Regions from separate parts of the Virgibacillus ainsalahensis genome, predicted to be linked through region 2. Evidence: a T-box and tRNA genes for the amino acid it is inferred to sense, from the RefSeq annotation. Region 2 holds a T-box; the other holds one or more tRNA genes.
The links. A T-box is a leader RNA that pairs with one kind of tRNA and senses whether it is charged. The one in region 2 lies ahead of tyrS (tyrosine--tRNA ligase), so its partner is inferred to be a tRNA-Tyr.

Region 1: it has a tRNA-Tyr gene. The T-box ahead of tyrS (tyrosine--tRNA ligase) is inferred to sense a tRNA for this amino acid. The anticodon was not compared.

What each region holds. Positions count from the first base shown of each region.
Region 1 covers NZ_AP043943.1:2,682,307-2,697,505, reverse strand. Annotated here, with positions in the region: gene perR (peroxide-responsive transcriptional repressor PerR) at 226-669, shown strand; gene ACZ427_RS13235 (YgzB family protein) at 750-1,148, opposite strand; gene ACZ427_RS13230 (nucleotidyltransferase-like protein) at 1,274-2,161, shown strand; rRNA gene ACZ427_RS13225 (16S ribosomal RNA) at 2,661-4,228, shown strand; rRNA gene ACZ427_RS13220 (23S ribosomal RNA) at 4,394-7,313, shown strand; rRNA gene rrf (5S ribosomal RNA) at 7,433-7,548, shown strand; tRNA gene ACZ427_RS13210 (tRNA-Asn) at 7,690-7,764, shown strand; tRNA gene ACZ427_RS13205 (tRNA-Ser) at 7,766-7,858, shown strand; tRNA gene ACZ427_RS13200 (tRNA-Glu) at 7,877-7,951, shown strand; tRNA gene ACZ427_RS13195 (tRNA-Val) at 8,033-8,108, shown strand; tRNA gene ACZ427_RS13190 (tRNA-Met) at 8,168-8,244, shown strand; tRNA gene ACZ427_RS13185 (tRNA-Asp) at 8,256-8,332, shown strand; tRNA gene ACZ427_RS13180 (tRNA-Phe) at 8,348-8,423, shown strand; tRNA gene ACZ427_RS13175 (tRNA-Tyr) at 8,449-8,533, shown strand; tRNA gene ACZ427_RS13170 (tRNA-Trp) at 8,557-8,630, shown strand; tRNA gene ACZ427_RS13165 (tRNA-His) at 8,642-8,717, shown strand; tRNA gene ACZ427_RS13160 (tRNA-Gln) at 8,728-8,802, shown strand; tRNA gene ACZ427_RS13155 (tRNA-Gly) at 8,806-8,880, shown strand; tRNA gene ACZ427_RS13150 (tRNA-Cys) at 8,896-8,969, shown strand; tRNA gene ACZ427_RS13145 (tRNA-Leu) at 8,976-9,058, shown strand; gene ACZ427_RS13140 (LysM peptidoglycan-binding domain-containing protein) at 9,312-10,463, opposite strand; gene ACZ427_RS13135 (hypothetical protein) at 11,130-11,294, opposite strand; gene ACZ427_RS13130 (SEC-C metal-binding domain-containing protein) at 11,568-12,737, opposite strand; gene ACZ427_RS13125 (RDD family protein) at 13,102-13,491, shown strand; gene ACZ427_RS13120 (SDR family oxidoreductase) at 13,650-14,411, opposite strand; gene ACZ427_RS13115 (TetR/AcrR family transcriptional regulator) at 14,568-15,143, shown strand.
Region 2 covers NZ_AP043943.1:2,207,920-2,223,118, forward strand. Annotated here, with positions in the region: gene ACZ427_RS10770 (class I SAM-dependent methyltransferase) at 1-733, opposite strand, end outside; gene tpx (thiol peroxidase) at 970-1,470, opposite strand; gene ytfJ (GerW family sporulation protein) at 1,642-2,100, opposite strand; gene ACZ427_RS10785 (DUF2953 domain-containing protein) at 2,119-2,694, opposite strand; gene ACZ427_RS10790 (NAD kinase) at 2,824-3,624, shown strand; gene ACZ427_RS10795 (small, acid-soluble spore protein, alpha/beta type) at 3,768-3,968, opposite strand; gene thiI (tRNA uracil 4-sulfurtransferase ThiI) at 4,119-5,321, opposite strand; gene ACZ427_RS10805 (cysteine desulfurase family protein) at 5,328-6,467, opposite strand; gene ezrA (septation ring formation regulator EzrA) at 6,570-8,261, opposite strand; gene refZ (forespore capture DNA-binding protein RefZ) at 8,443-9,090, opposite strand; gene ACZ427_RS10820 (GAF domain-containing protein) at 9,226-9,711, shown strand; gene rpsD (30S ribosomal protein S4) at 10,233-10,835, shown strand; gene tyrS (tyrosine--tRNA ligase) at 11,011-12,282, opposite strand; T-box leader at 12,332-12,580, opposite strand; gene ACZ427_RS10835 (transglycosylase domain-containing protein) at 12,695-15,199, shown strand, end outside.

The sequences.
Region 1 (15,199 bases), 470 kb from region 2:
AAGACAGCCACCTTTATTTACCTGCTGTGTGTAATGACTGCTTTACTTATATAGGCTACACAATACGTCAGTCTTTCTAAATTATTTGGAACAGTTATAAAAATGATTTCCTGTAATATACTTATATTGACAGGCTACTACTATAGCAGGTACACTAATTATAAAGATTATAATCTAATAATATGATTAGAATTGTATAATATATGGAAAGAGAGGTGGTTGTCCGTGTCTGACAAACGATTAAATGAAGCGATTGATACACTAAAAGAATCAGGCGTCCGGATTACACCACAGCGTCATGCGGTTCTTGAATATCTTCTAAACGCCATGATTCATCCGACAGCTGATGAAATCTATAAAGCCCTTGAGGGAAAATTCCCTAATATGAGTGTAGCAACGGTATATAATAATCTGCGTGTACTAAGGGAAATTGGCCTTGTTCGCGAGTTGACCTATGGTGACTCTTCAAGCCGGTTTGATTGCAACACTTCAGATCATTATCACATCATATGTGATGCATGTGGTAAAATAGTTGATTTTCACTATCCGACATTAGACGAAGTGGAGTCATTGGCTGAGCAGGTGACAGGTTTTGATGTAAGTCACCATCGTTTGGAAATCTATGGAAAGTGTGAAGGTTGCCAAGGCCTGGAAACACAAAAGCATTAATATATTAAGTATTTCTTCATAAAAAAATCCAAATGCAGATGCTGCATTTGGATTTTTTATGTACCAATAAAATTTGAAATTTATTTCTCGGCGTTTTTATTCTGAGCTTTTACTTCTTTTTTATATTTACGTGTGTTATATTTCTCATCAAAATCCTTGCCTTCCAGATCTTTATCCAGTGTAAGCGGCTGCTTGCAGTGCATGCATGCATCCACGCGGCCCAGCATTTTCGTCGGTTTTTCACAACTGGGGCAAATTATAGGGACGGCTTTTGTTGATAACGTACCGATCCAAATATATACAACACAACTAAAAAGTATAGATAACGTCCCAAGAATAAAGAAGAGTCCCATTAACCAACCAATGTTTCTTGATAAAAGTCCACCATACATTAGGATGAAACCAAAAAAGATTAAGCCTAGTGCAAAAGAGCGTATTTTATTTATCTTACTTGAATAGACTAATCGTTGTTCTGCCATTGTTGTCCTCCTTACATATTACATAGGGTAGTATAGCATATATTTGTGGAAATTTCGTGACAGAAAAAGGAATTCGAGTAAAAGTAACGAATTATATATACTAGTGAATTGGAGGGGGAAAGGATATGGAATCTCTTTTAAGACCTATATACCAGGAGCATGCAAGTGATATGAAAACATTGGGTATTTTAATAATGGAAAAAACGCTGCATAATAGCACCGTTACAGATGATTTCGATGTTATTTTACTTATATTAGTAAGTGAATCTGAACAACCTTGGCAAGTGAAGCATTATGAGTTTGAAGATAAAACCGCAGCGCTGCATATTGTTACAAAGGACTTACTGATGGAATGGATTGATACAAGCGGGTACCGTAAGGCAGTTGAATGGATTATATATGGAAGGAAGATCTTTGATCGTAATGATTTTGTCAGTGGCCTGAAAGAACAGCTTAGAGACTTTCCTGTGGAAAAAAGAGATTTGCGCAAAGTAATTGAATTTGGAAAGTTGATTAAGAGTTATAGGGAAGCCAAGGAACTCTTTGAATCAAATCAGCATAAAGATGCAAACAGTAAAATATTATATTCGCTTCATTACCTTGCACGGCTGGCAGTAATTGAAAAAGGGTATTATCCGGAAGTAATGGTATGGAATCAGGTTAATCAAATAGACATTGAAGTTTACAAACTATATGAGGAATTCATTGAAAGCAGTGAAGCAATTGAAAAAAGAATCCAATTGATGCTCATTGCGATGGATTTTGTTATTAGTAACAGAGCCAAACATGCTGTAAATTATTTATTGAATATTATGCAAGCAAAAAACACCGCCTGGTCTTATGCAGAATTAAAGGAACTGGCGATGACAGCTCCATTTTCATTGGATATGTCAGCTATCATTTCATATTTAGTAGATAAAGATATTATCAATACAGTAAAAGAACAATCAAAAGGAGTGGGGGTATTTCATAGAAAATATGTCGTTAATGATGCTGTAACGGAAAATGAATGAAATGCATAGAATTATGTGTTGGTATTAATAACCCGGGGGACGATAATTACAGGTTTAAATAAATTTGCTATATAATGAAGGGATAGTACATTATAAATTTAATGTAAATTATTTATTGACTTTGTATATTAACCATGATACATTTAAGTCCGTCGCAAAAAAGGAACAGGAAATAGCGACAAAAAACTTTAAAATTCTTGTTGACTTTACACAAGTTAACATGGTATATTAATAAAGTCGCCGATTTGATTGGCGAACTTGTAGAAAATACTCTTCAAAAAGAAATGCAAAAAATTATTGACTTTGAAGGGTGCAGGTGATACAATATAAAAGTTGCTGTTTTTAAAGCAACAAACGATTTTCGCTCTTTGAAAACTGAACAAAACAACCAGTATGTCAAGAAGAACACAACCTGTTTTTCTTTAAACAAATCAGAAGTTAACCCTTCTGAGAAAAGCTAAGTATATAAGATTGATTGGTGTTAATCTTATTTCAAACTTTTTTGGAGAGTTTGATCTTGGCTCAGGACGAACGCTGGCGGCGTGCCTAATACATGCAAGTCGAGCGCGGGAAGCAAGTAATCACCCTTCGGGGTGTGCGCTTGTGGAACGAGCGGCGGACGGGTGAGTAACACGTGGGCAACCTACCTGTAAGACTGGGATAACTCGCGGAAACGCGAGCTAATACCGGATAATACTTTTGCTCTCATGAGTGGAAGTTGAAAGGCGGCATTTATGCTGTCATTTACAGATGGGCCCGCGGCGCATTAGCTAGTTGGTGAGATAATGGCTCACCAAGGCGACGATGCGTAGCCGACCTGAGAGGGTGATCGGCCACACTGGGACTGAGACACGGCCCAGACTCCTACGGGAGGCAGCAGTAGGGAATCATCCGCAATGGACGAAAGTCTGACGGTGCAACGCCGCGTGAGTGATGAAGGTTTTCGGATCGTAAAACTCTGTTATTAGGGAAGAACAAGTGCCGTTCAAATAGGGCGGCACCTTGACGGTACCTAACCAGAAAGCCCCGGCTAACTACGTGCCAGCAGCCGCGGTAATACGTAGGGGGCAAGCGTTGTCCGGAATTATTGGGCGTAAAGCGCGCGCAGGCGGTCTTTTAAGTCTGATGTGAAAGCCCACGGCTTAACCGTGGAGGGTCATTGGAAACTGGAGGACTTGAGTACAGAAGAGGAGAGTGGAATTCCACGTGTAGCGGTGAAATGCGTAGAGATGTGGAGGAACACCAGTGGCGAAGGCGACTCTCTGGTCTGTAACTGACGCTGAGGTGCGAAAGCGTGGGGAGCGAACAGGATTAGATACCCTGGTAGTCCACGCCGTAAACGATGAGTGCTAGGTGTTAGGGGGTTTCCGCCCCTTAGTGCTGAAGTTAACGCATTAAGCACTCCGCCTGGGGAGTACGGCCGCAAGGCTGAAACTCAAAAGAATTGACGGGGGCCCGCACAAGCGGTGGAGCATGTGGTTTAATTCGAAGCAACGCGAAGAACCTTACCAGGTCTTGACATCCTCTGCTATCGGTAGAGATACCGAGTTCCCTTCGGGGACAGAGTGACAGGTGGTGCATGGTTGTCGTCAGCTCGTGTCGTGAGATGTTGGGTTAAGTCCCGCAACGAGCGCAACCCTTGAGATTAGTTGCCAGCATTTAGTTGGGCACTCTAATCTGACTGCCGGTGACAAACCGGAGGAAGGTGGGGATGACGTCAAATCATCATGCCCCTTATGACCTGGGCTACACACGTGCTACAATGGATGGAACAAAGGGCAGCGAAACCGCAAGGTCAAGCAAATCCCATAAAACCATTCTCAGTTCGGATTGCAGGCTGCAACTCGCCTGCATGAAGCCGGAATCGCTAGTAATCGCGGATCAGCATGCCGCGGTGAATACGTTCCCGGGCCTTGTACACACCGCCCGTCACACCACGAGAGTTGGTAACACCCGAAGTCGGTGAGGTAACCTTTTTGGAGCCAGCCGCCGAAGGTGGGACCAATGATTGGGGTGAAGTCGTAACAAGGTAGCCGTATCGGAAGGTGCGGCTGGATCACCTCCTTTCTAAGGATATATTACGGAAACATACTCGGTTGTTTGGTTCAGTTTTGAGAGAGTGAAAACTCTCTATTTGTACCTTGAAAACTAAATAAGAGTAACAACGACATCAATTTTTTTGAAATAAAGCGAAGGCGAATTTAAATTCGTACGCTTATTCACAGTAACGCTAGTTAAGTGAATAAGGGCGCACGGTGGATGCCTTGGCACTAGGAGCCGATGAAGGACGGGACTAACACCGATATGTCTCGGGGAGTTGTAAGTAAACTACGATCCGAGAATTTCCGAATGGGGAAACCCACTGTTCGTAATGGAACAGGACTTGTGTCTGAATACATAGGGCACAGGAGGCAGACCCGGGGAACTGAAACATCTCAGTACCCGGAGGAAGAGAAAGCAAACGCGATTTCCCAAGTAGCGGCGAGCGAAACGGAATCAGCCCAAACCAGAAAGCTTGCTTTCTGGGGTTGTAGGACACTCCATTGGAGTTACAAAGAAATTCCTTAGACGAATGATCTGGAACGATCAGCCATAGCGGGTAAGAGCCCTGTAGTCGAAAAGGAATTTCCTCCGGAGTGGATCCTGAGTACGGCGGAACACGAGAAATTCCGTCGGAATCCGGGAGGACCATCTCCCAAGGCTAAATACTCCCTAGTGACCGATAGTGAACCAGTACCGTGAGGGAAAGGTGAAAAGCACCCCGGGAGGGGAGTGAAAGAGAACCTGAAACCGTGCGCTTACAAGTAGTCGAAGCCCGTTAATGGGTGACGGCGTACCTTTTGTAGAATGGACCGGCGAGTTACGATCGTATGCAAGGTTAAGTGGAAGACACGGAGCCGCAGCGAAAGCGAGTCTGAACAGGGCGAATACAGTATGCGGTCGTAGACCCGAAACCGTGTGATCTACCCATGTCCAGGGTGAAGGTCAGGTAACACTGACTGGAGGCCCGAACCCACGTATGTTGAAAAATGCGGGGATGAGGTGTGGGTAGGGGTGAAATGCCAATCGAACACGGAGATAGCTGGTTCTCTCCGAAATAGCTTTAGGGCTAGCCTCAAGGAGATAGAGTACTGGAGGTAGAGCACTGATTGGACGAGGGGCCCTCACCGGGTTACCGAATTCAGTCAAACTCCGAATGCCAGCTACTTTACCTTGGGAGTCAGACTATGGGTGATAAGGTTCATAGTCGAGAGGGAAACAGCCCAGACCGCCAGCTAAGGTCCCAAAGTATACGTTAAGTGGAAAAGGATGTGGAGTTGCCCAGACAACCAGGATGTTGGCTTAGAAGCAGCCATCATTTAAAGAGTGCGTAATAGCTCACTGGTCGAGTGACTCTGCGCCGAAAATGTACCGGGGCTAAACGTATCACCGAAGCTGCGGATTGTTCTTTGAACAATGGTAGGAGAGCGTTCCAGGTGCCGTGAAGTCAGACCGTGAGGACTGGTGGAGCGCCTGGAAGTGAGAATGCCGGTATGAGTAGCGAAAAAAGAGTGAGAATCTCTTTCACCGAATGCCTAAGGTTTCCTGAGGAAGGCTCGTCCTCTCAGGGTTAGTCGGGACCTAAGCCGAGGCCGAAAGGCGTAGGCGATGGACAACAGGCAGATATTCCTGTACCACCTCATGATTGTTTGAACGATGGGGGGACGCAGTAGGATAAGGAATGCGCACCGATGGATGTGTGCGCCCAAGCAGTGAGAAAGTTGGATAGGCAAATCCGTCCAACAATTTCAAGCTGTGATGGGGAGGGAAATTTAGTACCGAAGTTCCTGATTTCACACTGCCAAGAAAAGCCTCTAGTTAGATCATAGGTGCCCGTACCGCAAACCGACACAGGTAGGCGAGGAGAGAATCCTAAGGTGAGCGGGAGAACTCTCGTTAAGGAACTCGGCAAAATGACCCCGTAACTTCGGGAGAAGGGGTGCTCACTTGTGAGTGAGCCGCAGTGAATAGGCCCAAGCGACTGTTTAGCAAAAACACAGGTCTCTGCGAAGCCGAAAGGCGAAGTATAGGGGCTGACACCTGCCCGGTGCTGGAAGGTTAAGGGGAAGCGTTAGCACTTACGTGCGAAGCGTAGAACCGAAGCCCCAGTAAACGGCGGCCGTAACTATAACGGTCCTAAGGTAGCGAAATTCCTTGTCGGGTAAGTTCCGACCCGCACGAAAGGTGCAACGACTTGGGCACTGTCTCAACGAGAGACCCGGTGAAATTATACGATGTGTGAAGATGCACATTACCCGCGACAGGACGGAAAGACCCCGTGGAGCTTTACTGTAGCCTGATATTGAATGTTTGTGCAGCTTGTACAGGATAGGTGGGAGCCTGAGAAGCGTGAGCGCTAGCTTACGTGGAGGCACCCGTGGGATACCACCCTGGCTGTATGAACTTTCTAACCCAGGACCGTGAACCGGTTCGGAGACAGTTTCAGGCGGGCAGTTTGACTGGGGCGGTCGCCTCCCAAAAGGTAACGGAGGCGCCCAAAGGTTCCCTCAGAATGGTTGGAAATCATTCGCAGAGTGCAAAGGCAGAAGGGAGCTTGACTGCGAGACCTACAAGTCGAGCAGGGACGAAAGTCGGGCTTAGTGATCCGGTGGTTCCGCATGGAAGGGCCATCGCTCAACGGATAAAAGCTACCCCGGGGATAACAGGCTTATCTCCCCCAAGAGTTCACATCGACGGGGAGGTTTGGCACCTCGATGTCGGCTCATCGCATCCTGGGGCTGTAGTCGGTCCCAAGGGTTGGGCTGTTCGCCCATTAAAGCGGTACGCGAGCTGGGTTCAGAACGTCGTGAGACAGTTCGGTCCCTATCCGTCGTGGGCGTTGGAAGTTTGAGAGGAGCTGTCCTTAGTACGAGAGGACCGGGATGGACACACCGCTGGTGTACCAGTTGTTCCGCCAGGAGCATGGCTGGGTAGCTACGTGTGGCAAGGATAAGTGCTGAAAGCATCTAAGCATGAAGCCCCCCTCAAGATGAGACTTCCCATCACTTCGAGTGAGTAAGATCCCTCAGAGACGATGAGGTTGATAGGTTCGAGGTGGAAGCATGGTGACATGTGCAGCTGACGAATACTAATCGATCGAGGACTTAACTAACTTCTTTACGATGTCCGTTGTTTTAACTCTTATTTAGTTTTTAGGGTATAAATCAAAAAAACCCTTGCATTTTTATTTAAAAATGCATATAATATATCTTGTCCTTGTTTTGAGGAATGTCTGGTAGCAAGAGCGGAGAGGTCACACCTGTTCCCATGCCGAACACAGAAGTTAAGCTCTCCAGCGCCGATGGTAGTTGGGACATTGTCCCTGCAAGAGTAGGACGCCGCCAGGCAAACCAAATTTCCATACACCGTGATTGTTAGCAGTTTAAAAAAATGTTGATGAAATTATACGGTGAATGAAGCTGCTCTGAATAATTGCAATAAGACAAGCTTTAATTGGTTCATTTGCATGCTATTCTGATTTGGATTATTCCACAGTAGCTCAGTGGTAGAGCTATCGGCTGTTAACCGATCGGTCGCAGGTTCGAATCCTGCCTGTGGAGCCATGGAGAGCTGTCCGAGTTGGCCGAAGGAGCACGATTGGAAATCGTGTAGGCCGTTATCGCGGCCTCGAGGGTTCGAATCCCTCGCTCTCCGCCACTATTCATATATTATATTGGCCCGTTGGTCAAGTGGTTAAGACACCGCCCTTTCACGGCGGTAACACGGGTTCGAATCCCGTACGGGTCACCAACTTTTATAATTTACAATTTTGAATCCATGTTAGTTTGTAACAAGGAGTCATAATACATAAGCCGTACTATCCTATGTGTCGGAGGATTAGCTCAGCTGGGAGAGCACCTGCCTTACAAGCAGGGGGTCGCAGGTTCGAGCCCTGCATCCTCCACCATTTTCTTAAGATGACAGCTTATAAAGTGAATGGAACAAATCAATATTATTATCTCATACCGCGGGGTGGAGCAGTCTGGTAGCTCGTTGGGCTCATAACCCAGAGGTCGTAGGTTCAAATCCTGCCCCCGCAACCAAATATTTTAATGGTCCGGTAGTTCAGTTGGTTAGAATGCCTGCCTGTCACGCAGGAGGTCGCGGGTTCGAGTCCCGTCCGGACCGCCATTACATAAAATATACGGCTCGGTAGCTCAGTCGGTAGAGCAAGGGACTGAAAATCCCTGTGTCGGCGGTTCGATTCCGTCCCGAGCCACCACTTTTCATTTGTAAATAATAAATATGGAGGGGTAGCGAAGTGGCTAAACGCGGCGGACTGTAAATCCGCTCCCTCAGGGTTCGGCAGTTCGAATCTGCCCCCCTCCACCATTTCATTTAAATATTAATAACGTAGGGGTATAGTTTAATGGTAAAACGAAGGTCTCCAAAACCTTTGATGTGGGTTCGATTCCTACTACCCCTGCCATTTTTATTATGGCGGTCGTGGCGAAGTGGTTAACGCACCGGATTGTGGCTCCGGCATACATGGGTTCGATCCCCATCGGTCGCCCCATATTAATAATTGGGCTATAGCCAAGCGGTAAGGCATCGGGTTTTGATCCCGTGTATCCCAGGTTCGAATCCTGGTAGCCCAGCCACTTGCGGAAGTAGTTCAGTGGTAGAACACCACCTTGCCAAGGTGGGGGTCGCGGGTTCGAATCCCGTCTTCCGCTCCATGATATTATTCATAAGGCGGTATAGCCAAGTGGTAAGGCAGAGGTCTGCAAAACCTTTATCACCGGTTCAAATCCGGTTACCGCCTCCAACACATGCCGGTGTGGCGGAATTGGCAGACGCGCATGACTCAAAATCATGTTCCCTCTGGGAGTGCCGGTTCGATCCCGGCCACCGGTATCAGTATTATACACGAATAAAGTATTATAATATTATCGTAAGAGATGAGACAGGATGAATAAATTCCTGTCTCTTTTTATATGCTACTTAAGACTATGAGGTGAACAAAGGAGGATAAGCGGGGACCCAACAGAGTGAACAGGATGGTATTCCTTTCTGTCCGAACTTAAGCATTTTAAAAGCAGCCGGATTTGTCGGTAAAAAGTGGTCCAGGGCGCGCCTCTCACCATGGATTTTGTTCCCACTTCCTCACCTACACATATTCTCTAATTTCACCTGTATGTGGGTTGACTAGGTACCATCCTCTCGTTGCTGTATGATTGCCGACAATTTCATATACGTGAATTAAATATTTATTATTGAGATTTCGATCATAGGTAACGTATATATTCGTATTACCTATCAATCCCAGAGCCCTTCTAACTAGAAATTCTGCTTGCTCCGTTGTCAGGTTCCTATCCTTTTCCACATTTAATAGTTTGACAGTGCTAGTTATTCCTCTTATATGGCTCGTATCTGCATGAATGACAAGATAGTGCTTGAGGGAACCAATGACATAAGGTTTGGGATACTTCATAATTAAGGATGCCCTATTTTGTTTTTGACCTTCTGATGGATAGATCAAACAAGCTGCTTGCCCATCAACATTGATTCTCTCTTTCGTAGGACTTTCTCCATAATCACCTTCTGATACAAGGCTCTGACAGACTTCATCTAATGAAGCACTATCAGTTGGATTTGATGGTAGGGTAGCACTAATGCTGGACACCTCAAAGTAACCCGATCGCCCCTCATATCTTATTGGTAAATTCGTAACTCTCTCCCATGTGTTAGGATACATAAAAGCTACATGGTGATATTGTTCAAAGAAAAGCTTCCACTGAATTGGTAAACATACCATTTGCCCAATCACCAACTGATTAGGGTTCACATTAGGATTTGCCTGTAAAACGGTTGAAAGGGAGAGGTTAAATTTACTAGCAAGTTCATAAAAACTATCCCCCTGCTTAATCTGATAAGGGGTTGAATCAGGACAATAAGAAAAAGAAGATGTAGTTGGTATGCAGATTGCCTGCCCAATTTGTAGATTACTAGGGTCTGTATTTGGGTTGGCTTGCATCAATTGCTCCAAAGGTATAAAAAAGTATTGGGATAGTCGGTAGTAGGAATCTCCATCCTGGATGAAGTATATTTGTCCGTTGGAACAGCCTGGGAAATTTTGTTGCATTGGAAGGCATATTGTATCTCCAGTAGATAATTCTTGTAAATTAGTCATGGGATTTGCTGCTTGAATGGATTGAAGAGGAATCCGAAACTGTTGGACAATTTGATAGATATTTTCTCCTTCTTTAACAGTGTAAATCGTTAATCCGGGTAAACATTTTGTTGTATAATTTGGCAACATAACACACCTCCAATATTAGCCTATTCACAAAATGCGCGGACAGTTCATGGGGACAAGGAATGTTCCCATGAACCATTTCAGTTGACGTTTTTTCTTGTTGTTAGGATTCATTGACTACTAGAGTGATAGTAGAATTGTCTCTTTGTCCCACTATGTGTGCCGTTAAGAGAAAGTTTTGCATATCTAGCGTTGAAAACATTTAAAAGGAGGTTGGAAAATAAATAACATGAATAACAAATTTTATTTATCGAAATATGGGAATGTATTTCCAGGATACCCAAACTTTGAAGGACCACTCCCAGGACCAAATAACAATAGAGGTTTTTCTAAGTAAAAAGTATATGATATCACGGAAGCAGGGGATTCAGGGGATTCTCTGCTTCCCACGTTTTTCGAAAGAAGCAATAATCGTCCCACTATTTCATAAAAACAAGAATAATAATAGTTGCTAATATTGAAGAACTATCTATTACTATAATGTGTGTATAACGTTGTGTTCGGTGCACCGGTATCTTTAGATAAAAACGATAGAACACTCACAAATGTTGACACATCAATGTTTTTGTTTTTTTATTTTTGGGATAAAAGGCTCCAAAGGGTGAATACCTATAAATATTGCATGTACCATCGCGCCACGAGTAACTGTTTCTTGTTTATACCAGTTCATTAGTTTTTCCATTTCTCCGTAGGTATATCAACAGAAATAAATACTTGCTGGTCTCGATAAACTTCTTCATATTCATCATGAATATCTTTTAAAATGAAACGATGTAAATTCTCAATTTTCTTGTATAAAATGATTTCAAATCCTACCTTATTCAGATCGTACATAACGATTATTATTGAATTTAGAACGAGTGAAAGATCGCTTTCCATCGATTGTCATCAAAGTAGAAAATTGGTTGGATTATTACAGGGAAAAAGGTGCGTTATTCAATCTTTTTGTTAGTGAGAGTATATCATGTTTTGCATTAGCCGAAACATAAGGGACAAGTCTGGACTTCTCCTACCTAAAGTGAAAGCAGTGTGTAAAAGATTAAAAAGCCTTTCTATAAAAAGAAAGGCTAGGCAACTCCCAAAAGAGTTCATATATTTCAATTTTAATCACTTTCCACAGCACTTTTTAAATTTCTTCCCACTACCACAAGGGCAAGGATCATTTCGTCCAATCTTCGCACGTTTAGCGTCTTGTCTAGCTCTTTCTTTCTGTTGTTCTTCCCAATAAGCATCTTTTTCTACTAGTTCTTTTTTCCACTCCTCCAGTTTTGGGTGACCAATGCCATTAATGACACAATTCGCATAGAGTGGCTCCTTTAAATCAAGTAATGTCTCATCGTAGCCTTCCTCTATAAGTGCTGCCACCTTTGGAATAGCTTTTGTTGATAGTTGGCGACATAATGCTTCTGCAAGTTGCGTTTTCAAACTTTTATTGGTTGTCTGATCAAAGAGACGTAGTAGCATTTCTTCAGCGGCAGGATGTTTAATATTTTCTAACACATCAATCGCGAATAAAGACGTATCTTCATTTGTAACATATTTCTCAACTGCTGGAATTACTTCAGGTGTACCAATCTTAATTAGGGCGTCAGTGACCTCTTCCAACAAAAAGTCTTCTTCCGCCCGTGAAAGTAATTCCGTAAGTTGAGGAATCAAGGAAGTTACTTTTTGCTCACCAGCAAGGTAAACATTATAAATGCCATTAAAGGAAATAAACTCCTTGTCCCAATCTTCCTTTATAGCTGCTTCAATCTCCCAAAAATTTGGTTGGTCATATTCTCCTCGATTGATCAATTCTTTAAAAATTCTTTTACCGAAGTTGAAGAGGGGTTGATTAAATGCACCATCTTCTAATGAATTCATAATATCAGCGACTTCCAAGTATAACTGTTCCGTATCCATCGAACGTAAGCTTACAATTGTTTCTATTGCCTCTTTATTGACGAATGGAGAAAGTTCACTTTGATACTTTGCAAGCAGATCATTGTCACAGTGTGAGATAATCATCGAATACCAATGAGAGTTATCATCTTTTTCATTTAGGCGTATAATTACCTCTTTTAACACATTTTCTGTTACAGGCATGTGCTTTGTATAAGGAATAATCGGATTAATCATTGGATGAGGTTCTAGCTTGTCCAATGCTTGTAGGGCACAGAAAAAAGTTTGCTCTGTTCCCAATTGAGAATTATTGAGTGTATGCAGCGTGAAATTACGTAGCAATTTATCGTCGCTCAGGATATATGGTTCAACTGTTGCTAAGAATGTATTAGCCATTATATGTATCCTCCTTTATAACATAATGATACTATTTAATATTCTAGTTGTAATCCTTCTACATCTATAAGATAAGAAGCAGGGCTGAAGAGGGGGAGACCCTTTATATAGACAAGTATCCATTTCTATGAGATAGATTTTATGGTCATTATACTAATTGATAGTATACAGTAAGACTTTTAAAATATAAATCGGATTCAAACATGAATAAAATTCATGATTGAATGTTTTCTTTTGATTATAATCAGAGGAAGGCGGTTCTATACTATCCAGAATTTCATCATTACTAAATAAAAACATGAAACTTATCCTTATTTATTTTCGTATGGTTATATACAAAGAAAAGATAGGAGGAAATTCCGTAATGAAGCCTATTACGAAAAAACGTACAAAAGCGTATTTTATTGATTTTGCTATTTCAAGTGTAGCTACGGTTGTTGTTGAATACTTTCTGCGTAAAAAAGTGAAAAATGAAGTGGTTCATGCATTGATCACACCGACAATTGTCATGTGGTCACTGGAATACGCACAATTATGTCGTAATAGACAAACCATTGGTTACAAAAAGATGGGATTGGTCCTTGAGAATAAGGAGGGCTTTGAATTAACATCCAGTCAGATTATTAAACGTATGGCTTATCGAGATACAGTAAGCAGTTTCGATTTCTTGAAAAATCCCAAGGCATTTGAGGAACAAAATGGAACAGTGTTTCCACATGATCATTTTTCGGGTACAGTGGTGAGGGAAAATTAGGCAAGGTTGAATATGCAGAATGAAGCAAGCTGCAGTAAACCTCCTCTAAATTAAAACCTATTGAAGGAAAACAGCAGCGAAGCGTTTATGAAAAAATCCTCGTTCTATTAAGCCTACGAGGATTTTTTGTTTTGAGGACTAAAGTTGCTGAATTATATTTAAAACGCAGCAGTCCACCCACCATCTGCAGTTACGACTGTTCCGTTTACAAAACTTGATTCATCAGATGCTAAGAATAGTGCTACCTGTGCAATTTCCTCTGCTTGTCCGACTCTTGGCATCACTGCCTGTACTGCCTTTGTGCGTTCCATACCAAATTCACTAACATTATTCATGGAGGAGGCAATATTTGTTGCTACACCCCCTGGAGCAATGGCATTACAACGGATACCTTTTTGTGCATACATATAACCAGTATTTTTCGTCAGACCGATGACTGCATGTTTTGATGCTCCATATGCTGCACCTGCATGAGCCCCGCTTAATCCACCAGTTGAAGCAGTATTAACGATTACTCCATTTTCTTTTTCCAGGAAAATTGGCAGTACTTTGCGCATTGCCCGCATAACGCCTTTTGTATTAACATCAAAGATTAAGTCCCAGCGTTCATCAAGAATATCTCCAACAGGTTCAAATCCATCCATAATACCAGCATTATTCACAAGAATATCCACAGTTCCGTATTCGTTTACGGCTGTATCAATCATGTTATCAATGTCTTTTTGGTTTGCAATATTTACCTGAATAGCCCTAGCGACACCATTATTTTCTGTGATTTCTTTAGCTACTGCCTCGGCACCCTCTGAATTAAGGTCTGCAACAATAACTTTTGCACCTTCCTTAGCATACAATTCTGCAATCGCTTTACCCATACCTGAAGCGGCACCGGTGACAATAGCTACTTTGTTTTTTAATTTCAATTTCTTTTCCTCCTAAAGGTTTATAATTTTTATTGAACATGTGTACAATAAAAATTATAATAGATATGAATAATAAGTACAAACAACGGAAAAGCCGAATTGTGTTAAGTAATAAACAATAATTTATTAAAGTGTTCAATAATGGAGTGAAATAATTTGAAACAGGATCTGCGGATTATAAAAACACAGGAAAGTTTACGTCATGCTTTATTAACCTTGCTAAAATCGAAGTCCCTGGAGGCTATTACAATTGCTGAACTATGTCGCTTGGCACGAATTAACCGTGGCACGTTTTATCTGCATTATGAAGACGTTCATGGAGTGTTTAAACATTACTTGGAGGTAATTGTTGAAGATTTACGACTATCCTATGAGGAACCTTATTATAAGACAAACTTCAATGTTTCGAATATCGAAGCAGATATGATTAAAATATTCCATCATGTAAAGAAATACCAGGATTTTTATCAGATTATTTTTGATGAAAAAATTCCGATGATGTACTATTATTTACTATTTGATACAGTTCGTTCATTTATGAAAGAATCTGTAAGTGAATTCTTGGAAATAGAGCCTGAAATAAAAATAGATTATCTCATAAGCTATCAGACAAATGCCATCCTGGGTATTTTGATTGAATGGCATCGGCAAGGCTTCCAGACATCTATCCCAGAGTTAAACAAGCAGCTTATAGAAATATTATCCATTAATCGTCCATTTCGCAAGATGTAGGAATGAATTTTTAGGGTAAGGTACCTGTTTATATTTCAAAACTAGCGTCATAAAAT
Region 2 (15,199 bases):
TATCAAACAGAAAGTCTGGGATTACAAAAATTAAGTATCCACCTTCATTTGTATATTTCATGCTTTGCTCGATAAATAAATGATGTGCATAAGCATGCCCTTGATCTGCTTTTAATATAAAATCATTTGCACGCGCATCATCGGGGTAATAGCCGACCGGCAGATCAGATACGATAAGATCGACCGGATCCAATAAAAATGGTCGCAAACTGTCCTGATGGAAAAATTCAATGGTATGTTTCTGTAAATTTGCACTCCGTACCGACAAATTAATTAATGTTGAATCAACTTCACTGGCAAATGCCTCCACTTTTTGTTTCAGCTGACTTAAAACAGTTGTTATCAGGTTAGCTGTTCCACTCGCAGGGTCAAAAATGCGCAATTGCTCTTTTTCTCTTGTCAGCTTTTCTGCAAGATAACCAACCAATAATGCTACAGTTTCAGGGGTCATTAAATGCTGTTGCTGGGTAGAATCCTTCATTCCTTTCAAGATTGCCAGTTGAATTCCTTTACGAATTTCTTCGATTGTAAAAGATTCAAGCTCAATTTCTTTTAAAACCTGTTGTAATTTATGTTCTAAAATATCATCCACATCATCCGGAACATTTTGATAAAAAAGAATATCCATTGTAAAAGCAAGACTGTCCAGATAAGGTTCATTCTCATGCTGTTGTATTATTTCCGTTGTCTTATTCATCCATTCGTATAACGTTTCAACATTTGACTTCTCCACCGATAAACCTCCGTTCCATATCTTAGCGTATCAATTGTAACAAGCATTGCAATTCATGTACAAAGTAACGCATGAGAACATTAGAAGACTTGGCTTTTCGCCAGGTCTTTGTAGCAAAAGGCCCTATTCCGAACGTATACAGTAAGAAAGTTTCACAAATTCTTAACTGCCAAAAAATATCTGGACAGTAAAAATCTCTCCCGCAGATTTAAGCGAGAGAGAAAGTAAATTAATATTTACTTCGCCTGACGAGCAGCCTCAAGAGCTGACTCATAATCAGGATGGTTCGTCACTTCATTTACATATTCTACGTAAGTTATCTTGTCATTAGAATCAACAACAAAGATAGATCTTGCCAGCAAACGTAGCTCTTTAATTAAGTTACCATACTTTTCACCGAAGTCCGCATGACGGTAATCGGAAAGTGTATCAAGCTTTTTAATGCCATTCGCTGCACACCATCTTGTTTGAGCAAATGGTAAATCCATGCTGATTGTTAATACTTGTACATTGCCGATTTTATCTGCTTCTTCATTAAATCGCTTCGTTTGTTCTGAACATACACCAGTATCAATCGATGGTACAGCACTGATCAACTTCACTTTTCCTTTATAATCAGTAAGTGATACTTCCTTCATGTCATTTGATATCACCGTAAAGTCAGGTGCCTGATCCCCAACTTTTAACTCTGTACCCTCAAGTGTGACAGGCTCTTGTTGGAATGTAACATTTACCATATACTCATTCCCCCTAAATTTTTGTCAACACTATTATTATGAATAAAATAGTTGCACCTGTCCACCAAAAAGGATAGAAAAATTTAATCTAACACTTAACTGCTAAATCCTCGGTATTGATCCAAGCTTTCTTCAGAGTTGCCCCACTCTCTCTCATATCGTGTAATATGCTCAAATATCATAATTTATTTGGGAACTTTGATCCTCTTTTTTGTTCCCTTCAGACTTACTTGATTTCTTTGTTTGTGCAGATTCTTTAATGATTTGTTCTACTTTCTGTACAATTTGTGGTGCAAAATCAATCATTTTCTCATAAATATGGGTACTCTGATCCAAATGTACCATTTTTACTTTCTGCTCACTTATAATTAAGAATGCGACTGGCGTAATCGAGACACCCCCGCCACTTCCACCCCCAAAAGGAAGGGTGGCATCTGATTCCTGTTGGGAACTGCCGGCACTAAACTCACTTCCACCAGCAGCAAATCCAAAACCCAGTTTGGAAACAGGAATGATCACACTTCCATCTGGAGATTTAACCGGATCTCCTATAATGGTGTTTACTTCAATCATGTCTTTTAAATTTTCCATTGCAGTTGTCATTAATCCTTGAATCGGATGTTCTTCCATTGTGATCCTCCTTTTATTTTATGCATATGCTTTATTTTTTATGGAAAAGATTCGTATCACTTTGATAAGCGCGTACATAGCTTTACCTAATCTTAGAGATATCATGCAATCAAATGTTGTCATTAGCGTTTCATGCTGGAATAAAGGAGTAACTTGAATATCCGGTTTACATTTCAACATGCTTTTCTCTGCAACAAATCCAGTCAATAACCCTTTTAAACCCCAAATTGCTCCAGTTGCTACGCCAGTTGAACCTGCCTCCCCAGTCCCTCCTTTTGTTATCCATTTCAATTGGTGAACCCGTATATTTTTTAATAAGTTATCTGTAACCTGCATCGATTCTTTTACCTTTTGAAGAATATCACGTAATCTCCCTTGAAAAGATCCAACATTCATTTCCTCCAATCCTTTATTAATATCCATACATTCATTCCGCCTATTTACCTCCTTCTTGAACAGACGGATACCAAACATAGAAATAGCAATTACAGTAGAATGCTCCTCAGGGGTATATGTATAGTTGAATGTAATACTTATTCTTGAAAAAATAACCATTAAAATGATGAAAATTATCATAAGTAAAAGCCACAGCATAGCTACAACCTCCCTTTTAATCATTTTCTTATTCTGCTGCAATTTTCACTTTTTAATCAGGTTTTATTGGGATATTAATCCATGTAGTGCTAGAATAAAAATAGCCTTAGTATAATTGGAGGTAATCACGTGGCAATTCGAAATAAAATATTTTTTTACTACCATACGGATAAAGGCATTGAGGATGAGCTGAAAATATTGTCAGAGGTGGCTATTGAAAATGGTTTTTCTATCGTAGACAACGATGAGGATGCCAATATAATTGTCAGTATTGGCGGAGATGGAGCATTTCTGCAGGCTGTCAGAAACACAGGGTTTCGTCAGGATTGTCTGTACACTGGAATTACCTATTCGGATGAATCTGGGTTATATTGTGATTTTAATTTGGACAATTTCAAGGAAATGTTGCATTCCTTATTACATGAAGAATTGGAAGTTCGCCGATTTCCGATGATTCGTGTGCAAGTGAACAACGATAATTCTTTTCTTTGCTTAAACGAACTGAGTATTAGTTCTGCGATTATCAGAACAATCTCAATAGATGTATTTATTGATGATATGCATTTTGAAACATTTCGGGGTGATGGCATGGTTGTTGCCACACCAACAGGTAGCACCGGTTACAATAAATCAACGAATGGTGCCGTAATTGACCCACTAATTCAAAGTTTTCAAGTCTCCGAGCTCGCATCATTAAATAATAATCGGTACCGTACGCTCGGTTCTTCTTTTGTATTAAGCAAGGACCGCAAGCTGGTGCTGAAAATTATTCAGGATGGAAATGATTATCCAATAATCGGATTGGATAATGAGGCATATCCGATTCAAAATATTAAAGATCTTACCGTAGAATTAAGCGAAAAAGTTATTAAAACGGTAAAATTAAAAAATAATTCGTATTGGAATCGGGTAAAACGAACATTTCTTTAGAAAACTTAGCTTAGGCTATGCTTCGCGTAATAAGAAAGTTTTAAACATTTTTATCTGCAAAGCATTTTCCGTTTACTTTTCACAAATATCAAGGGCTATCCTCAATGAGGATAGCCCTTTTGCCATTATTTATTGAATTTTAATTATTGTTGACCGCCAAATTGTTGTTCAGCCATTTGAACAAGACGTTTTGTGATTTCCCCACCAACAGAACCGTTGGAACGAGAAGTTGAATCAGCCCCAAGTTGAACACCAAATTCCTGAGCAATCTCAGTTTTCATTTGGTCCAATGCTTGTTGAACACCAGGCACTACTAATTGATTGGAATTATTGTTATTTGCCATGTTAGTTCACCTCCTTGGTACACTTATAATGTGTCACAAGAAAGGAATCCATGCATCATAAAAACTGGTAGTTGTTGTTAGATTACGTATAATTTTTCCAATTATCCCGAAGACTCCTTGCAGCAGAATCTCCAGTGACTGAAGTATACGTTATAATAGATCTCCAAATTCAGAGCGATCAGCTTTTTGATCTGTTACTTTCACTACTTCAATACCATTAACTGCTTCTTCAATTAATGCCGTGAAATCCCTGTTTGCTTCAAATTGGTTTGTTTTATCACGTCTTGGCTTTGTTTTTGGTGATTTAGGAACAAAGATTGTACAGCAGTCCTCAAAAGGGAGAATAGAAGTCTCATATGTGTTAATGTCACGTGAAATTTTTATGATTTCCTGTTTATCCATAGCAATTAGCGGGCGGATGATCGGATAATTCGTGACCTCATTAATCGTATGCATACTTTCCATTGTCTGGCTGGCCACCTGTCCAAGATTTTCCCCTGTTGTCATCGAAAGAATCGATTGATTTTCACAAACTCTTTCACTGATTCGCATCATCATACGGCGCATTATTGTCATTGCATAGCCATCAGGCATTTCCCGGAAAATTTCCTGCTGAAGCTTCGTAAATGGAACAATATGCACATTAATGGAATGGCCGTATTTGGTCATTTGTTCAGCCAAATCAAGCACTTTCTGTTTTGCTCTCTCGCTTGTAAATGGGGGTGAATGAAAATGGATGGCTTCTATTTGAACACCACGCTTCATTGCCAAATATCCAGCAACTGGACTATCAATCCCACCAGAGAGGAGCAATAATGACTTCCCTGATGTCCCGACAGGAAGTCCTCCAAGACCTGGAATAACAACAGATGTAATATAAGTTGCTTCCAGTCGCACTTCAACTTTTATCTCCAAATCTGGTTTATGGACATCTACCGTATAGCCTTGTGTATTTGTTAATAAATGTTTTCCCAATAACTGATTCATATCCTGGGAGCGCACCGGAAATTCTTTGTTAATGCGTTTGACAGTAACTTTAAATTTTTCTACATTTTCTCCGTGTTTTAGTGCATATAATGCCCCGCTCTTGATTGCATCCACTTCATTATCTACTTTTATAGCAAGACTGAGACTCTGGATACCAAATATATTTTTACACTTTTCAACGATTGGTTCTGGATCATGTCCATTCAATAAAACAAACATTCTCCCTTGTGTCCGTTTCACTTTTGCATGAGGAAATTGTTTAAGTTTGTGTTGAATATTTTCCTGTAGCCTTGTGATGAATTTTTTTATGTTTTTACCTTTTAATGCCATTTCTCCATAACGAATTAAAATATGATCATATTGCATAATTATCTACTCCAGTACTTCTTTAAATTGATGGATTGAATTTTCAAGGATCTTCAAAAATGTTTCCATTTCGTCTTTTGTATTCTCATAAGATAAACTTACGCGAAGTGCAGATGTGGCACGGTCTTTTTCAAACCCACAGGCAGCGAGGATTTTACTCTCATCCTTTTGTCTTGAGGAGCATGCCGATTTTGTTGATATATAAATATTCTCTTTCCCTAACATATGAATGATAACTTCGGGTTTCACTCCAGGCACAGAAAAATTAACAAGGTGCGGTGCCCCATGGTCAGATGTATTCACCTTCACTCCGTCCATAGCACTTAATTCTTTAAGAAGGTATTCCTTCATTTCGTTTAAATTATTTCCTTCGTTTTTTTCACGTTCTTTAATTAAACGCAGTGCTTTCACCATTGCGACCGCTCCTGCAACATTTTCTGTTCCAGAACGGATTCCCTGTTCCTGATCTCCTCCGTGCAATAATGGAAATAGCTTTATTCGATTATTGACATACAGGATTCCTGTGCCTTTCAGTCCATGAATTTTATGTCCTGAGAATGTACATAAATCAATACCGCTATTTTTTATATCCAATGGTACTTTTCCGAGCCCCTGTACATCATCAACATGGAAAAACAGTTTCGGATAACGACTCGCTATTTTGCCGATTTCTTCGATAGGCTGAACGGAACCAATTTCATTGTTTACATGCATCAGACTGATTAAAATCGTATCATCTTTTATTGCCTTTTCTAATTCCGCTGCTGATACTACACCATTTTGATCAACTGGTAAATAGGTTATTTCAAACCCGAGTAATTCCAGACTTCTGCATGCCTCCTCTACAGAAGGATGCTCAATGCTTGAAGTAATAATGTGTTTCCCCCTGCCCATATGCTCCAGGGCGATCCCTTTAATTGCCGTATTATTACCTTCAGTACCACCAGATGTAAAAACAATTTCGTTTGGAGAAACCTTCAGTATATCTGCAGCTTGTTTTTTTGCTTTCGTTAAAAGCTGCTCTGTTGTTCCTCCAAGCTGATGGATGGAGGAAGGGTTCGCAAAAAACTTGGTGGATACTTGTTCAAAACTTTTCAACACGGACACATCCGGCTTTGTTGTTGCACTATTATCTAAATAAATCATGTTGATATACTCCTTTAGACAAAAGGGAAGGCTGACTTCAGATTGGGATATATCTAATATCCTTTTCCTAATGACAGCCTTTCATCCTTTATTTGCTTTTAATTAACTACCCACAGCTTCGTTTGCTTCAATTCTTTTTAGAGCTCCCGGTTCAATTTCTTCCACTGCTTTAGCAGCTTGTTCCAAAGCTAATTCATATTCATATGACCGGAACAGGCGCTCCGCCTCCACTAATTTGCCTGCCAAAATTGGGTATTGACTGCGATATCTGTTCGCATATTGAATGACTTGTTCCGTTAGATAGGCTTGCTCAAGTACTAACTCTGTCTGTTCCAGTGCATGATCAACAGCTAGTTTGGACTCATATAATGCTGCCTGAACTTTTGCCATATCAAGTGGCTGTTGTTCCAGTGCTTTAATAACTAGTTCATTTTTAGCTGATGCAGTTTCCATCAAATTCCATATAAAAGTCGGTACTCCAGGTATATTACTCTTTTTCAGCTTTCGTCTTATGTCATAAAGCTGGTCACGGATTTCTACTAATTTTTCTTTGGCTTCCAGTTCATCTTTCCTTAAATTATGAATCCGTATTTTAAATTCATCATGCTTTTCCTGCAATGATTCAATTTGGTTGAACCCATCTTCTACCTTTTTTCTTAAGGCGGTATGAGCTGCTTCTGTATTTTGCATATCGTACCATATTTCATCCAATTGATTTTTTAATGAAGCAATTGTTTTTTCTATTGCCAGATATTTTTCCATATCACTATCTTCAACATGATAAGCTTGCCTTAATTGCTCCACTTCTTCTTTCGTATCAAGGAATGTGGTATTTAATTCATTTAATGAGTTCTCATAACTTGGCATCTTTGTTTCCAAATAATTTTTGGCTATTGCTTCTTCTTCCAAAAGATCATATATCTCTTTGATTCTATCCTCGATATCCGTAATTACTTCTTCTATACCGGAAGTATCACCGCTCTCCAATGCACGAACACTATTTAAAAGTCGTTCCTGATATGTATAGATCTCTTTCTCTAATTCAAGTGAATCGATATGATAACCACCAGCCTTCATCTCATTTAGTCCTGAGATTAGATCCTCCAACTGGGCAGGTAAGTCCTGCTTACACTTTTTATATAGTTCAGGAAATATGTCAATCTGTGCCTGGAGATTTTCCGATTCAATCCGAAGCTGATCTGCTATCTGTTTTGCTTCCAAATAATCTCCTGAATCCACTAATTGGTTATATGTAACAAGTTGATCATCTAACCGGTCAATTTCTGATTCAAAATAAGCTTCTGCTTTACCGTATTGATAGCGATTTTGTGAAATTTTTTTACGTAATACTTTTACCTCTGGTTCAATTTCCTCAATTTCTTTACGACTTGATTCTTCCGATTCGACCAGTTCATCGACTTCCTTGAGCAAAACCTCGATCTTTTTCTCTATGGTTTGCAATATCTGTTCAACTTCATTCAACGTCTTTTTTGCTTTTGAGAAACGGTAGCGATCTGCCGCTTCTTCCGCATCAAATAAATGTTCTTCAATATCCGGCAATTCTTTAGTCAAAATATATTCCCATCGCTCTTTCCAACTTTCAAACTTTTCCTGGGTTTCGCCAGATAAATTGAGCTTTTTAATACGCCCAAGCTGTCCCGCAATATTTCTGTCCATAATGTCCATTTTCCAAGATTCATATTTATCGACGACATCATATACCCGTTTTCTTAAAATAAGTCCCGTAATTATAAGTGCGATTATTGCTAGTATAATTCCAATCATGTATCCCATATATATTGCGCCTCCTAACTAATTCCCATATAAGAGGTTGGATGTGCGAAAGCCTCTTGAAGAACAAGTATTTAAAAAATTAACTTCTATAAAATTATATAGTAACTATGATACCATGTTACCAGCATATTTGGCTAAAGAAATACAAAAAAATTGACATTTCGTCAATATTTTTATGGATTTACGAATGAGGAACATTATTTTGCGTAGCCACTCCATTCTGGATAACGATAAAATCAAGCCATTGATGAATGCTATTTACGTATTTTTTTTCAAAAATATTATGGGAATATGCTCCAATTACATGATCCTTCCATTCGCGCTGCAGTACATAAGGTGTTATCAACATACCCTTAAGCTGCATTAATAAAAATTGCTGGTCAAATTCATTTTTTTTCCTGTCATTTCTTTTGAGTGCAGCAAAGAATGTACTGCTGATAAAATAATTTTCCTTTGCTAGATAGGTAACAGCCATCTCCCTTACAAATACGGAATCAAGGGAAAGTTCCCGGTGAATAAAACAAGAGAATTGATGATTACTTTGTTTGTATTGTATAATAGCAGAAATTAATTGTTTTAATCTATCTAATGCAGGTAATGATTCGGATTGATCCAGAGATTCTTCCATTGTAGTTAAATATGCTTCATAATATTGTGTTACTGCATACTCTAGCAGGCCTTGTTTACTTTTAAAATAGTAACTGATCAGTGAAACATTTACAGATGCTTTTTCTGCTATATCTCTTACAGAAGTACCACTGAACCCTTTTTGAAAAAACAAGGAAGATGCAGCGTCAATGACCTTTTTTTGTGAGGGATTTCTTTTCATTTCCATTCAACTCCTTATATGTCTTTTACGACAAATCGGCTGATAATCCTGCAAGTTAATATCGACAAATAATACTGCTGCTGTCAATATTTGTTTGATCTTGGCACAAGCATTAATTATGAAAGGAAAATGTATATGTTTCAAGCCACAGCGTATCCAGAAAAAAAAGTAAAGGATTATGAGCTTTTATTAAAGCAGTTAACGGCTTTAGTAGAAGATGAAAAAGATTCGATTGCAATCCTTTCCAATACCTCCGCTTTATTGAATCAATTTTTGAATGAAATAAATTGGGTTGGTTTTTACATATGGAAAAATGACGAACTCATCCTTGGACCTTTTCAAGGGCTTCCCGCCTGTGTCCACATTGACTACGATAAAGGTGTATGCGGAACCGCAGTTAAAGAACGCCGGACACAGCGTGTAGCCGATGTTAATCAATTCCCTGGACATATCGCCTGTGACAGTGCGAGCAAATCTGAAATTGTTGTTCCGATAAAGGTAGACGGATTTGTTTACGGGGTGCTTGATATCGACAGTCCGACCATAAACCGGTTTGATGAAACAGACGAGGAATATCTTGAAAAGTTTGTACAGATACTGGAAAAGCAATTAACTCTTTAAAAAACCTGACTTTTGCCAAGTCTTTTCGATGGGACTGCGATTACTCGTCCCAAATGTTTTCGATGGGACGAGTAATCGCAGTCCCAAGCGTATAGACAGTCTTCTGGTTAAATTAATTGTTTTCATTATAGATGGTGGCGGTATGCTCTTAGCCGCACATTGATTTCTTCCCTGCAATTAAAAGCCAGTGGCTAATTATTCGGCCACTGGTTCCTTTTTTAAACCTTATATTTCTATTCTATTATAACTTCATTTTTCCTACTTAAATTCCAATAAATAGTCTTATATAAAATCTTTTGTTGACTTCTTACCTTATTCCCTATATACTATTCTTTGTGTAAAATAATAAAGGTAGCCTATGTGTACCGACGTTTGTAGCCATTTTGTTCCTTATTCTATTTAAGGTGTATCGTGTAACTCTCAGCTGCTGGAGCGATGGTACATGAAAACATAATGGTCAGGCGGAATGGAACACGCTCTCTTATTTTATGCAAATAAAATAATAAAGGAGGAAATGTCTTATGGCTCGCTATACTGGATCAGTATGGAAAAAATCACGTCGTCTCGGCATTTCATTAACTGGAACTGGTAAGGAATTAGATAAACGCCCTTACGCTCCTGGTCAGCATGGACCAAACCAACGCAAGAAAATCTCTGAATATGGCCTGCAGCTGCAAGAGAAACAAAAACTTCGTTACATGTACGGATTAAATGAACGTCAATTCCGCACATTGTTTAACAAAGCTGGTAATATGAAAGGTATCCATGGTGAAAACTTCATGATTCTACTTGATTCCCGCCTTGATAACCTTGTATACCGCTTAGGACTTGCGCGTACACGCAGACAATCACGTCAGCTTGTAAACCATGGTCATGTTTTAGTTGATGGTGGACGCGTTGATATCCCATCCTACAGTGTAAAACCAGGTCAAACTATCGGTTTACGTGAAAAATCCAAAAACCTCGATATCATTAAAGAGGCTTTGGAAGTAAACAACTTTGTTCCTGAATATGTAACATTTGATGCAGATAAAATGGAAGGAACTTACTCTCGTTACCCAGAGCGTTCCGAACTTCCAGCTGAGATTAACGAAGCACTTATCGTTGAGTTCTACTCTCGTTAATAAAATCGTTTCGTATAATACAGTAATTAAAACCCTCAGAATCTTATTAATAAGATTCTGAGGGTTTTTTTGGCAGTTAAGAATGTATAAAAACTGGCAGTATATCACTACTTTGTCAGTAAATTTCATTCAGTGGATGCGCTCCTTTTCAACAGGCTGCATCCACTTCTTTATTTTACTGATAGCTGATAAGGAAGTATTTTTTCTTCCCACGACGGATGACAGTGAACTGATCTTCAATCCGGTCTTCTTGTGTTAAGGAATAATCCAATTCCTTCGTACGCTCACCATTTATATAAATAGCCCCATTTTTAATATCTTCCCTTGCCTGTCTTTTGGAAGAGGAAATCTCTGCGTCCACCAACAGTTCAATAAGTCCCCGTTCTTCTTTGACCACTTGATGGGTTGGTACACCCTTGAATCCCTGCTTAATCTCTGGAGCTGACAACTCTTTCAGATTTCCACTGAAAAGCGAGGCTGAAATTTTTTGAGCTTGATTCAATGCTTCCTGACTGTGTACGTCCCTGGTCATTTCTTCAGCCAGACGTTTCTGGGCAGTTCGTTCTTCCGGTTTCGATTTAACTTCATCTTCCAATTGTGCCACTTCTTCTTCAGATATAAATGTAAAGTAGCGGAGGAATTTTATGACATCACGGTCATCTGTATTGATCCAGAATTGGTAAAATTCATATGGTGTCGTTTTCTCAGGATCCAGCCAAATCGCTCCGCCTGCTGTTTTCCCAAATTTAGTTCCATCTGCCTTGGTAATCAATGGGACAGTAAGACCATAAACCTTGATTTCTTGATCGTCATCTCCTCTTGAACGGCGGATCAATTCCATCCCTGCTGTTATATTCCCCCACTGGTCACTGCCGCCAAGTTGTAAAGTACAATTTTCCTGTTCATATAATTTTAGAAAATCCAGGGATTGCAGAATCATATAGCTGAATTCTGTAAAGGTAATCCCCTGTTCAATCCGTGCAGATACAGATTCCTTTGCCAGCATATAATTAATTCCAAAATGCTTCCCTGCATCTCGCAGAAAATCAATGATCGTCATGCTGGCAAGCCAGTCATGATTATTTCTGGAAAGAACGGGATTTTCTCCCTGATCAAAATCGAGCAACCGATCAATTTGCTGCCTGATTTTTTCACTGTATGCATGAACAACAGCTTCTTCATTTAAGGAGCGTTCACTCGTACGACCGCTCGGATCACCAATCATACCTGTTCCTCCACCTACTAAAGCAATTGGTTTATGGCCTGCTTTTTGAAATCTCTTTAACATGGTGATAGGCAGCAGATGCCCGATATGCAGACTGTCCGCCGTTGGATCAAAACCAATATATAAAGTGACCTGATTATCTATCAAATGCTTCTTTAAACCTTCCCTATCCGTCACTTGATGTATTAACCCACGAGTTTCTAAATCCTGTAATATATCCATATCATTCACACTCCATCTGATTTTTTGCATAAAAAAATCCCGTTCCTCAAAAAGGGACGAGATAAACACGCGGTACCACCCTTGTTGCAAATTAATTGCCACTTGGGATTGTTAACGATGTCTCCACCGTTTCTAATAAAAGATAATTAAAGAAATGAAAATGCTCCAATTCTTCACTTATCCATAGAAAATACTCCAGAATGTAATTCGCTAAGGCAAATGTATACCGGCTTACACCGTCCGCCGGCTCTCTTTTATAGGGATCTGCAAAGCTACTGCGTTCCTTCTGCGTAAAATTTATATTATATATATTCTTACCATATTCCTAAAAATAAAGCAATATCTATTTATTTTTTCTACTACCCAAATTCCTCTTATGCTATAATTGAAATGAATTTTGGGAGGTTTTTCGATGGACATAAAAGAAATTTTTTATAAATATAAACAGAAAGTGCAGGAATTATGGAAGGATGGAAAAATCCAACGTTCATCACGCATTACGTATGATGTTTTTTGGAATATTATTTTATTTTTTCTTGTTATTGGTTTTATCGGATTATTTTTCGCCGGTGGTATTGGAGCAGGATATTTCGCTTCGCTTGTCAAAGACGAGCCTGTAAGAAGCTATGAAGACATGGAAGCAGACATTTACGACTATAGTGAAACATCCAAATTATATTTTGCTGGAGAGCAATACTTCGGTGATATTCGTTCAGATATTCACCGGGAGGAAACGGAACTCGAAAATGTGGCTGATGTGCTCATTGATGCAGTTATCGCTACAGAGGATGAGTATTTCGAAGTGCATGAAGGGATTGTACCGAAAGCAATTTTTCGTGCAATGGTACAGGAAGTCACAAATGCCTCTGTTCAAACAGGTGGTAGTACATTAACCCAGCAACTTATTAAAAATCAGGTTCTGACAAATGAAGTTTCTTTTGAACGAAAAGCAAAAGAAATTTTATTAGCATTACGGTTGGAACGCTTTTTTGAGAAAGATGAAATATTGGAAGCCTATTTAAATATTGTCCCTTATGGTCGCGATGTATCCGGAAGAAATATTGCTGGTATACAAACCGCTGCACAGGGAATATTTGGTCTTGATGCAGATGAGGTAAATCTTCCTCAGGCTGCCTACCTGGCCGGATTGCCACAAAGCCCGTCTTCCTACACACCATTTACCAATACAGGTGGTGTGAAGGAAGAAGAAGGATTACAGCCCGGATTAAACCGGATGCAAAGTGTACTGGACCGGATGCTTGATTCCGAGTATATTACACAGGAAGAATATGATGAAGCAAGCAGTTATGACATTGTTGCGGATTTCAGAGAAGACTATCAATCACCAATCGAAACATATCCTTACTTGACATATGCATTGCAGGAAGAAGCAAAGGAGAAACTTACCAAAGTACTTGCCGAAGCGGATGGCTATACCGCAGAAGATCTTAATAATGATGCAGAATTAAAGGAAGAGTATGAAATGAGCGCTGACCGTGACCTGAGAAATAAAGGCTATCAGATTCACTCTACCATCGATAAGGAAATCTATGATGCAATGAAGCAGGTTACGAAAAACTTTGAAAACTTTGGTCCTGACACGGTAACAACTGTTGAATTTGCGGATGGAAAACAGGAAATCAATCAGCAGGTTGAAGCAGGTGCTATTTTAATAGAAAACAATACAGGCAGAATTATTAGTTTCGTAGGTGGCCGTGAATATACAGATGAAGATCAGGTGAACTATGCACTAAATGCACCTAGATCCAACGGCAGTACAATGAAACCTTTACTCGTCTATGGCCCAGCGATGGAAGTAGGCGCGATTCAGCCCGGCACTCCTGTCCTGGATGCGAATTTACCGACAGCGAGTGGCTATAATCCCAACAATTACAGTGGTACCCACTATGGTCTCGTACCTGCGCGGAAAGCTTTATATAATTCCTATAATAATTCCACAGCCAGAATATACGAACAAATAATGGCCGGAAATCCGGTGGAAAAATATCTTGAAAAAATGGGGATTACCAGCCTAGGTGAAAATGAATACGCAAATCCATCTCTTTCCATAGGGGGTACTACAAATGGTATTACCGTCGAGGAAAACGTGAATGCATTTGCAACTTTCGGGAACAATGGTAAATTTGCCGATGCTTATATGATTGAAAAAATAACTACCGAAGATGGAGAGACCATTTATGAAGAGGAAAGTGAACCTGTAGAGGTATTCTCTCCGCAGACAGCCTATTTAACTGTCGACATGATGCGGGATGTTATGGACAAAGGTACAGGAACTTATGTTAATACACAATTAGCGAATCCTGGTGTTGATTGGGCAGGAAAATCAGGTACGGCACAAAATTGGAAAGATGTCTGGTTTGTTGGCACAAATCCAAACGTAACATTTGGTACATGGATGGGCTATCGGTTTGAGGATTCATTATACCGCTCATCTGATCCACAGGGACATAGTCACAGAGTTCAGCGATTTTGGGCTCAATTGATCAATAATGCGGCAGAGGTGAACCCGGAATTAGTTACACCGTCATCCCCCTTCCAACAACCGGAGGGAATAGTCTCACGCAGTTACTGTGCAATATCAGGAATGCTTCCATCAGATCTTTGTGAACAGGCTGGTTTAGTAAAAACCGATCTGTTTAATGCAAACTTTGTACCAACGGAATCAGATGATAGTTTAATACGGGGAAACAATCTAATTGTAGACGGGCAAGCAGTATCTCCAGGATCAAATACACCTAGTGAATTCGCCGATAGTAATGGCCTGACATTTAACCCGGAATTCCTGGCAAGAAAAGGCTATGATAGGCTTAACAGCATTACACAGCTTTATCCGAATACAAATAGAGACTTGTGGGAAAAAATTGGAGCACCTGGCTCAAGCAGTGGAGGAACGATT